Hahella chejuensis KCTC 2396: one gene and its partner. The protein of the gene in region 1 interacts with the protein of each later gene in a pairwise test. Links are inferred from orthologs where the notes say so. Each region holds a gene or a part of one and is shown on either strand. Other genes may lie near its edges.

Region 1 (4,542 bases):
GCGCCGGAACGGAATCCGCCCGCCTCAGTAATGCCTAGATGGAGCGGTTGCTCAATCTGGTCTGCAATCTGGCGATAAGCGGCCACGGTCATGAAAACATCAGACGCCTTTAAACTCACCTTAAAGTTCTGAAAGTCGTGGCGATCAAGAATATCGATATGGCGCATCGCAGACTCCACCAGGGCTTCCGGAGTAGGCTCGCCATATTTTTTCTGTAAGTCTTTCTCCAACGACCCTGCGTTAACCCCAATCCGAATGGGGATTCCTTTGTCTTTAGCGGCGCTGATGACCGCTTGCACACGGTCTTCCCGGCCAATATTGCCCGGATTGATACGGAGACAATCCACACCAACCTCCGCAACCCTCAGCGCTATTTTGTAGTCAAAATGAATATCCGCCACCAAAGGCAATGTGACTCTTTGCTTGATGGCTGCAAAAGCCTCCGCGGCGTCCATAGTTGGGACTGACACTCGAACAATATCCGCCCCGGCTTGCTGTAGCGTCTCAATCTGCGCTACGGTCGCATCAACATCGCAGGTCTCAGTGTTAGTCATAGACTGAACTGCGATAGGCGCATCTCCACCAACCGGCACAGCGCCGACCATAATCTGGCGCGAACGTCGCCTTTTTATCGGTGACTCAAAATGCATATAAACAGAACCTCAACGTTCCAAGGTCATTTCAACACGGTTATTGCGCACTCGGTACTGCCCGAAATCCAGAGGCTTGCCATTCACCTCTAGTTTCACAGCGTCCACGGCGCCAATAATAAAACGCAAAGGGTACTCCCCTTGAAAATCAACCACATCGCCCTGGCGGTATAAGCCCACAACGCGGTTGTTGCTCTTGTCTCTCAAATCAAACCAGCAGTCCCCAACAAATGTCGCCCGAACAGCTACTTTACCTATCGCAGCTTGAGGCGCAGGCTGCTCCGACGCTGATGAAGGAGCCGGCTCTACCGAAACAGGGTCCTCAGTCACCGGAGGAGGCTGCTCACTAGCCGAAGTCTCAGCAGTGCCGGTGTCTTCTGGTTGGAGTAAATCTTCGGGGGACGGCTCTTGACCCTCTTCTTCGAGTGTTGAGCCATCCAGCAGCATTGGTTCAGACTCTACGGCGGAGGAGTCTTTTTCAGCAACTGGAGCAGGCGGCTCAATTGCGTCACTGCTTCCGCCAGGAACAACCACTACCTCGCTTGGAATTTCCGGTTCCTGCATCGTCGTTCCAGTACTCCCTGTTGAGACTATATCGCGCCCCGAGAGGAAGTAGTAAATAAGCCCCGCCGCTACCGCCAAAGCCAGCAGTATCAGCCACAATCCACCGCCGCTCTTGGGCTTCTCTTCATAGGAGGGCGTAGGAGCCGCTCTTTCTTCGGTGAAACCAGCGTCTCCCAAAGACAGCTCTTGCTCCAGATCCTCGATCACCCTGTCTTCAGACAAATTGACCAAACGAGCGTATGCCCTGACATACCCTTTCAAAAACACTAATCCAGGCAACTGACCATGCTCGCCATCCTCGATGGCTTTCACATAACGAGGAATAACATGCAGCCGTTCGGCTGTTTCCGGGATGCTCCAGCCCAAATTCTCCCGGGCCTGACGCAATCGGCTGCCCGGTCGGTCATTAGCGGCGGGGTTGGATGCGGCCTCGGACGACATATCAACTACTTCCTTTCATCGTTTTATATTCAGCGGAGTTGGGAAACATGTTCTTAAGCAACAACATCAAAGATGCTTCCTCATTCAAATCCTTCTTCTCCCTGGCGATTTTAATTCCCAACGCCAAGCTGGCCGGGGAGTGCGAAGCCCCGCCTCTGCGCACTGCCTCCCAGAATGCGCCATATAGTTTATCTGCTTTTACTAACTCGCGTTTTTCAAAGTATAAGGAGGACAAAGCCAACACGGCGTTGGGCTGCTCATGTCTTAGCGTTAACGACTTTTCATACGCTTTGATCGATTGGTCGATATCTCCCAGCCTTAAGCGTATCAAGCCTATATTACTAAAAACTTGAGCACGCCCTTCATAGCTCACATCGCCAGAGGCTTTTTCAAACTGCTCCACAGCTTCCTTAAATCGGCCTTGCTCATACAGGTAAGCCGCATAATAGGTACGCCCCCTAGTGAAACTGGCATCTGATCGAAGTGCGGACTTAAACTGCTTTTCCGCCAAGAAAGGCTCTTTTTGGCGCTGATAAACCAATCCCATCGCAGCCAATGCCTCAGCATTATTAGGCTTTATCTCAAGTGCTCGTTGAAGTTTCAGTAAAGCGCTTTCCATATCTCCCTGCTGAAAATAAGCCAGTCCGAGCTGGACATATTGTTGAGCGGCCTTCTCTTCCGACGCCTTTTTGGTATAGGGTCCAGTTACAGTAGTTACGCACCCTGCAACAGCTCCAGATATTAGGACTAACATTACTGCTGCTTTAAAAGTGCGCTTGAGGTTTTCCATTTTTCTCAATTTAACTACCAATGCCAGCGTTATTTTCAATGTTATAAACAGCCTTGCTTTATTCAGGAATCTGAATACTACGCCCATTCATCCGTTCGTTTAAACGGAAGCTCTGCCGTCAGGGGAAACATTAATGTTTTGCAGAGGAATATACTTCTGACTTCTCCGCGTCCTGTCTTCAACGCGCCCTACCAATTGACCACAAGCTGCGTCAATATCATCGCCGCGCGTAGTTCGAACGGTGGCGACATAGCCCGCGTCGCTCAGCACTTTCTGGAACCTTAATGTCGCGTTTCGGGAGGGACGCTCATAACCGCTATTAGGGAACGGGTTAAATGGAATCAGGTTAATTTTGCATGGTAAGTCGCGCAGCAAGTCGCGCAACTCATGTGCGTGTGTTTCGCTGTCGTTTACGCCGGCAATCAATGTGTATTCAACAGTAATGCGACGTTTGTCGGAAAGTTTACCCAGATAACGATGACAAGCCGCCAACAACTCTTCTATCGGATACTTTTTATTGACCGGAACCAGAACATCTCGCAACGAATTATTCGGCGCATGCAGGGAAATCGCGAGGGAAACATCGGTAACGTCGCCCAGCTTGTCAAGAGCTGGAACAAGCCCGGAAGTGCTGACGGTCAAGCGACGCTTGGAAATGCCGAAGCCAAAATCATCCATCATGACATCGCAGGCGCGCACGACGTTGTCGAAATTCAATAAAGGTTCGCCCATTCCCATAAAGACAATGTTCGTAACATAGCGCTCTTTGGACAAGTCATAATCGCCAAAAGATCTCGCCGCGATCCATAACTGACCGATTATCTCGGCGGAACTCAAGTTACGATTAAACCCCTGCTTTCCAGTTGAGCAGAAACTACAGTCCAGGGAACACCCTATCTGAGAGGAAACGCACAATGTACCCCGACCATTGTCCGGGATATAAACGGTTTCAATACTATTACCGCCGGCCAGCCGCATAACCCACTTGCGGGTGCCGTCGGCAGAAATATCTTCATATATAACTTCAGGCACGGACACTTCAGCTACTTCTTTCAGCTTTTCCCGTAACGCCTTACTCATATTCGTCATGAGGTCAAAGTCAGACACGCCAAGGTGGTACATCCACTTCATTAGTTGAGTGGCGCGGAATTTTTTCTCTCCCAGTGACTCGAAAAAAGTTTCGAGATCGGAGCGATTCATTCCCAATAGGTTTATTTTAGCGCTGGAGCCTGACATGCTTTACCTCTTAAAAAGAGTGCAGCGATAGTGCTGCACTCAATTAATTGCCTCGACTGATAAATTTATATCAGCTGCGTGGGCAGATTTCGTTCTCGCTGAAGAAGTATGCTACTTCGCGCTCAGCAGACGCCGCAGAGTCGGATCCGTGAACTGCGTTCGCGTCAATAGAAGAAGCGAAGTCTGCGCGAATAGTGCCTGGCTCAGCTTCTTTAGGGTTGGTCGCGCCCATCAGTTGACGGTTCAGAGCGATGGCGTTTTCACCTTCCAGCGCTTGAACAACAACCGGACCGGAAGTCATGAATGCAACCAGATCGGGGAAGAATCCGCGCTCTTTGTGTTCAGCATAAAAGCCTTCAGCCTGCTCTTGCGACAGGTGCAGCATTTTTGCAGCCACAATACGCAGACCGGCTTTCTCAAAACGCGAATAAATTTCGCCGATTACATTTTTAGCCACTGCGTCAGGCTTGATGATTGACAGCGTACGTTCTACGGCCATCGATATGCTCTCCAAAATCAGGGTTATAACAACTTTAGGTTTATATTCTGAACAGGCGATTATACGCATGTTCCAGGGAAAGTTACACTCCGCTCCCACCATGAAAACAACGCCCGCGACGTAAGTAACGAGCAAGCGGCATTCGCGACAGCGGGCGCCTGACGCCTTCAGTCTCTGATTGCATCAGGCGCACATTTAATTTTTGTTAACGAGAATAAAAAATGTCCTCTGTTTAGGCCCATTGAGACATCAATCGCCCGACTTCGCCCTCCATGCGGGAGACAGCTCACGCAACTTATTCACTGCGGTTATAATGACATCCGCTGCGACATTGACATCCTCTTCTTCAGTAAAGCGCCCCA
Region 2 (5,645 bases), 4.1 Mb from region 1 along the record:
CCACGCCCAGGCGGAACCGCCAAATACGGATACCCAGTTATTGGGCGGCGTGCCGTCGGGTTTCGCCTCCGCCCACACATACCAGTCCGCTTTTGCATTGTCGCGACTGCTGCGGCTTTCCTTGAACCAGGCGTGCTGGTCGGAAGTGTGGCTGAGCACCTGATCGATGATGATTTTCAGGCCGCGCTTGTGCGCTTCCGCCACCATCGTCTCGAAATCTTCCAGGGTTCCGAAAATAGGATCGACGTTGCGATAGTCGGAAACGTCGTAACCAAAATCCTTCATGGGGGAAGTGAAGAAAGGAGACAGCCAGATGGCGTCCACTCCCAGACTGGCGACATAGTCCAGCTTTGCGGTGACGCCCGGCAGATCGCCGATGCCGTCGCCATTGGAATCAAAAAAACTACGGGGATAAATTTGGTAGATGACTGCGCCGCGCCACCAATCACGATCAACCTGCATGTCGCCTCTCTTAACAACTCCAAACCAGGTAACGCACGTGCACCCACAGATAAGTGGAAGACGTTGTTATTTTTACAGTTATGAAGATGGTGCCTGCGGCGAACCGGCCGAACATCCTCCCTCCCTCTTTTTTCTTGGCGTAGTAGTGGGGATGAGGGGGGAGGAGGAGGCGGAGGGTGGGTATGAGGGGGAGACTCGCTCACTCCCCCTGTATCTTACTCAACAGATCCCGCGCCAGATTGATGGCTTCTGAGCGGTGGGTGATGTTCTGTTTTTGGTAGAGGCTGCGGATGTGGGTTTTTACTGTGGTGGGAGCCACTTTCATGTGCTCGGCGATCTGGTCGTTGGACAGACCGGCGTGGATAAGGCTGAGCACTTGCCATTCCCGGCGGGTGAGGGGAGAGGTGCGGATGAGTTCCGGCACGTCGGGGCGGTCGATGATGTCCTGAATGATGGCTTCGTCCAGTGAAATGCGGATCGCCCGGCTGAAGTCCCGTTGTTGTTGCGCCAGTTGGATCAGGCGTTCCGCCCGCTGCTTCTCCATCTCGTCCAACTGCTCTTCGCTGATCAAGGCTTTGAGAATGTTGATCAGCACCTTGCCGATGCGCAGGAAGCTGCCCACCGCGCCGGTGGTGCTAGCGAGCTTCAATGCGATGGCCATGTGGCGCAGGGCGTCTTCACGTTGCTCGTTAAGCCAGTAAAGCTGCGATAAATGGATATGGTTGCGGTTGATATCGGTTTTCAGGCCAAACTGTTCCGCCATGCTTTGAATGCCTTCCAACAGCGGCAGCGCCTTGTCGAAATCTCCCAGACTGACGTAGGCGCGGGCCCAGTTGCGGATATTGCACTGGGTGAAATGGTTAGTGGCCTGTTCCGGCGTCGGCTCCGGCGCCGCAGTCAGCCAGCGTTGAATGGACTCTTTGTCGCGCACTGCGTCCCAGTAGGAAAGCATGGCTGCGTGGGCGTTGGCGGTCCAGTCGATATGGTATTCGCCGGAGGCCAGCATTTTGTGAATCTTCTGCACGTAGTCCGCGCATAAAGACTGACGTCCCCGCGCCTGGGCGATTTTCGCCAGCATCACATAGCTTTGGATGAACCAGCGTTCTCCCTGGCTTTCCAGAATCTCGATGCCCTTCAGCGCGCATCGCTCCGCGCTTTCCAGGTGATGCCATTCCCACATGATCTGGCTGCGAATGCGGTACAGGAATTCCAGAATGGGCAGGCGTTCCAGGCTGTGGTCCTCCGCATACTGCAGCGCCTTCTCCTGGATGTTGTAGGCTTTCTGCAGATAGCCTTGGGCGACGCTGATCTCCGACTGCTGACACAATGCCCAAATGACGTTCTGGTGCGCATGCTCCGCCAAGGCCAGTTGCTCGGTGTCCTGCATGCGGGTGATGGCTTCTTTCAGGTGGCCCTGTACGAACAGGGACTCGCCAATCACCGATGAAGCGGCGGTGCGGGAGGTCGGTAGGTAAACCGGGTCATGGGCCAGCGCGGACTTGGCGAAAGTCTGCGCCCTCTCTGCATCGCCCACATTCATGGCCACCTGGGCGCGCACGGCGTTGAACTCGCCGTTGATCGCTTCCCACTCTTCTTCGCTGCAGTGAGTTTTCAGGTGTTGCTCCGCCGCCCTGAGCCAGGACTCCACTTCAGACCACTGATACTGCCCTTGCGCCACCCAGGCTCTCAGCAGGGTGAGAATGGGGTGGTCGGCGATGACCTCTTTATTCAGCGCGTCGAAACAGCGCTGCAGCAGATTGAACTGGCCTTCGGTGAAAAAGTCGCGACCACAGCTCAGCAGAATGTCCTTAATGCGCTGCTGGTCTTTGGCCAGCACTGCATGACGAGCGGCGTCTTCGAAAAAGCCCATCTCACGCCAGGCGTCGCTGGCGCGCTGGTGGAGCTGCGCGGTTTCATCGGGCAGCACGCAGACTTGCATGTGCCGTAAATATGCAGCGAACAATGGATGGTAGCGGAACCACAAGCCGCTGCTGTCCAGGGGCACGATGAACAGTCCCAGGTTCAATAGCGAGTTCAACAGGAACTGGCCGTCCTGTTGTTGCGCCAGGCGCATCACCATCAGCGCGTTGAAACGTTCCAGCACGCTGGTGCGCAGCAGGAACAGACGCTGTTCGTTGTCGATGCTGGTGCGGGTCAGTTCATCAAAGTAATCGAATATATAGTGATTGCCGCTGTGCAATTGCTCCACATACTCGTTGAATTCCACCCCGGTGGAGGCGGTCGCCGCCAATAACTGCAAGGCCGATACCCAGCCCTCGACGCGGCGGTTGGCGCGTTCGACGCTTTCCCGGGACACTTCAAAACGCAGGCGTTGCTCAAAATACACCTGCGCCTCGTCGGCGCTGAAGGAAAGGTCCTTGGCGGTGATTTCCAGCATCCGCCCCTGCATGCGCAATTGCGCCACGCCGATGGGCGGCGTGGTGCGGGACAACAACACCAGGGTGATATAAGGAGGCAGGTGGCGCAGCAGGAACATCACTCCGCTGTGGATCTCCGGATTGCTGATCAGGTGATAGTCATCTAGAACCAGATGCAACGGATCGCCTTCCAAAGGCAGTTCAGACAGCAAGTCCGTGAGAAACGTCTGCAAGGTCGGATAGCCTTGTTGGTTCAAGGTGCGCAGGGTTTCCGGACAGGCGCCTCGGGTGGCCTCATTCAGTGAATGGGCGACATAGAAAGCGAACTGTTCGCTCAGGTTATCCTGGGCGTCGAGACGGAACCAGGCGGCGTTGGCGCCCAAAGCGCCCAAGCGGTCGTCGATCATCGTGGTTTTGCCGTAACCCGCAGGGGCTTGCACCAGGATCAGGTTGACCGGGTCGATCTCGTGCAGCAGATCGTCGAACTTTTCCCGCTCCAACAGATGCGCAGGCCTCGGCGGCGGCAGTATCTTGGCTTTTATCAAAGTTAAAGACTCGGGCTTTATTGTAGTTGTCATCGGCGACCCTAATTATGTTTCAGCGCTAATGTCGTCCATTATTGGCCGGTTCATACGCCGGTCATGAATTTTTGGTTATATGGAGTCTTGGCTCCCTGGACGCAGTTACTTCAGACTTTAGCAAATATCGCTCTGGAAAGTCAGCGTCCGTTCACCGTATGCGCCCCGGCGGCGGGCGCTTATGTGGTTATTGCGTATTGTCGGTATAAGGCCGGAAGACCACCATACGCGGATGTATACGACAGTGCGTTTTCATTATTTCACTTTGCCCGCAATGTCTTGCGCGTCCATTCTGCGATGTGCGCATGTGGCTGCGGTGAAATAGCGGGATCGTAACAGTTTTTGACGCCGCAGCGGTTCTTCCCCTGCGGCTTTTTTTTGCCCTCAGGGTCCGATCTAAAAATCCCCGACTGCGATAGTTTTGTATTGGCGATGCGACTGTGTTTAAGGAAAGGCGCGGAGGTTGGCGGTGGTTATTTTTGCTTATGCGATGGTGATTTTGGTTTGGGCGACGACGCCTTTGGGAGTCGTATGGAGCAGTCAGTCTTTTCATCCGACGGTGGCGGTAGGGTTGCGCATGACGATCGCGGCGGTCGTCACCGGCGTCATTATTCGCTTGTATCGTATTCCCCTGCACTGGGACCGGGACTCGCTCTATAGCTATCTGTGCGGAACCATGGGCGTGTTTGGGGCGATGATGCTGACCTACTTCGCTTCGAAAACGGTTCCCTCCGGATTGATCTCCGTGATGTACGGTCTGTCGCCGATTATGTCCGGCTTGCTTGGCGTCTATCTGCTGGACGGCGCTCGTTTTCAGAAGAGCCAGTGGCTGGCGCTCGCCCTGGCCATAAGCGGCTTGGCCACGGTGTTTGGCAAGGATCTGCACGCCACCGGCTCAATCGTGTTTGGGCTGATGCTGGTTTTGGGGGCGGTCATGCTGTTCAGTCTCAGTGGGGTGTTGTTGAAGAAACAGAAAGCAACCCCGCACCCCCTGGCGCTGACCTTTGGTTCTATTCTGCTGGCGCTTCCCGGCTATTTCATTCTTTGGGCGTTGATGGATGGCGCAACACCCCGCATCGAATTGCATGATCGCGGCTTGTGGGCGGTAGTGTACCTTGCGTTGATTGGCTCGGTGTTGGGTTTCTTCTCCTATTATTACGTACTGCAGAAGCTGCAGCCTTCCACTGTCGCCATGGCGACGCTGGTGACGCCGGTCTTGGCGCTGATGCTGGGGGTGACGCTGAATGATGAGACTATTCATCCCACGGTATTGCTGGGCGGTTGCCTCATTCTGGTTGGTTTGGCTTTATATTTCGATCTGCCGCGCAAGGCGCTGCGCTGGTTGCGGCCCATTAGCGAACCAGCGCTGGTTTTGCCGTTAAGCAACGAAGAAAATAAATGTACTGATCAACAACGCGCAGGCGAGATTGAGATAAAAGCCCACTCGAACCATGGTTCTCTGAGGAACTAATCCGGTCCCATGCACTATGGCGTTGGGCGGTGTCGCCACCGGCAGCATGAAGGCGCAGGAGGCGGCTACTCCGATGGTCAGCGCAGTCTGACCAGGGCCTAACTGACCCGTCGGCAACGCCAGAAAAATTGGAACCAGCAATGCGGCGGTGGCGGTGTTGCTGGACAGCTCGGTCAGAAAAATGACGAAGGCGGTAATCGCCAGCAGCAGTAAAAACGCAGGCCAGGCGGAGACCAGCGTCGCCAGAGACTCTCCCAGCAATTGGCTGGCGCCGGAGCTTTTCAGGATCACGCTCAAGGTCAAACCGCCCCCGAACAGCAATAGAACGCCCCAGTCTGTTGTCGCGCTGATATCCTTCCAGTTGACCACCTTGGTGATGGTCAGTGCGGCCAGGGCGAGGATCGCAATCCAGCTATCCAAGTCTTTCTCTATGCCTATCAACTCCCCCAGTGGCTTGCTCAGCAGCCACATCGCCACCGTACCGGTGAATACGCCAAGCAGCAGCATGCGCTCACGGGTCCAGGTGAAGTCCGCGGACATTGCGCTCTGGGCGCGTCCGCTAAGATCCGGCTGCAAGGTTTTGCGGAGAATCAGCAACATGACCGGCCATAGCATCAGTGTGATGGGCAGGCCCAGTTGAATCCAATCGCTGAACGTCATATTCAACTGGGCGGCGACAATAGCGTTGGGCGGACTGCCAACCAGGGTGGCGACGCCGCCAATACTGGCTGAGTATGCGACCGCCAACAGCGCGAA

What was found.
Region 2: the proteins of rlmN (region 1) and malT interact in binary tests that used the Escherichia coli proteins (3 or more experiments, as listed by UniProt). The link is inferred for Hahella chejuensis KCTC 2396 from one-to-one orthologs.

The regions. Positions count from the first base shown.
Region 1 is NC_007645.1:4,586,608-4,591,149, forward strand. Bases 1,614-4,542 are described here. They hold rlmN (23S rRNA (adenine(2503)-C(2))-methyltransferase RlmN), read right to left. Parts: upstream 3,682-4,542; coding sequence 2,545-3,681; downstream 1,614-2,544. Other genes in these bases: HCH_RS19915 (RodZ domain-containing protein), read right to left, coding at 1,614-1,655; pilW (type IV pilus biogenesis/stability protein PilW), read right to left, coding at 1,657-2,532; ndk (nucleoside-diphosphate kinase), read right to left, coding at 3,752-4,180; HCH_RS19935 (IscS subfamily cysteine desulfurase), read right to left, coding at 4,430-4,542. Also shown: ispG (flavodoxin-dependent (E)-4-hydroxy-3-methylbut-2-enyl-diphosphate synthase), read right to left, coding at 1-650; more of HCH_RS19915, read right to left, coding at 663-1,613.
Region 2 is NC_007645.1:493,352-498,996, forward strand. The notes cover bases 462-3,746. They hold malT (HTH-type transcriptional regulator MalT), read right to left. Parts: upstream 3,419-3,746; coding sequence 662-3,418; downstream 462-661. Other genes in these bases: HCH_RS02205 (alpha-glucosidase family protein), read right to left, coding at 462-462. Outside these bases: more of HCH_RS02205, read right to left, coding at 1-461; HCH_RS02215 (DMT family transporter), read left to right, coding at 3,888-4,889; HCH_RS02220 (SLC13 family permease), read right to left, coding at 4,797-5,645. UniProt on the Escherichia coli protein: Positively regulates the transcription of the maltose regulon whose gene products are responsible for uptake and catabolism of malto-oligosaccharides.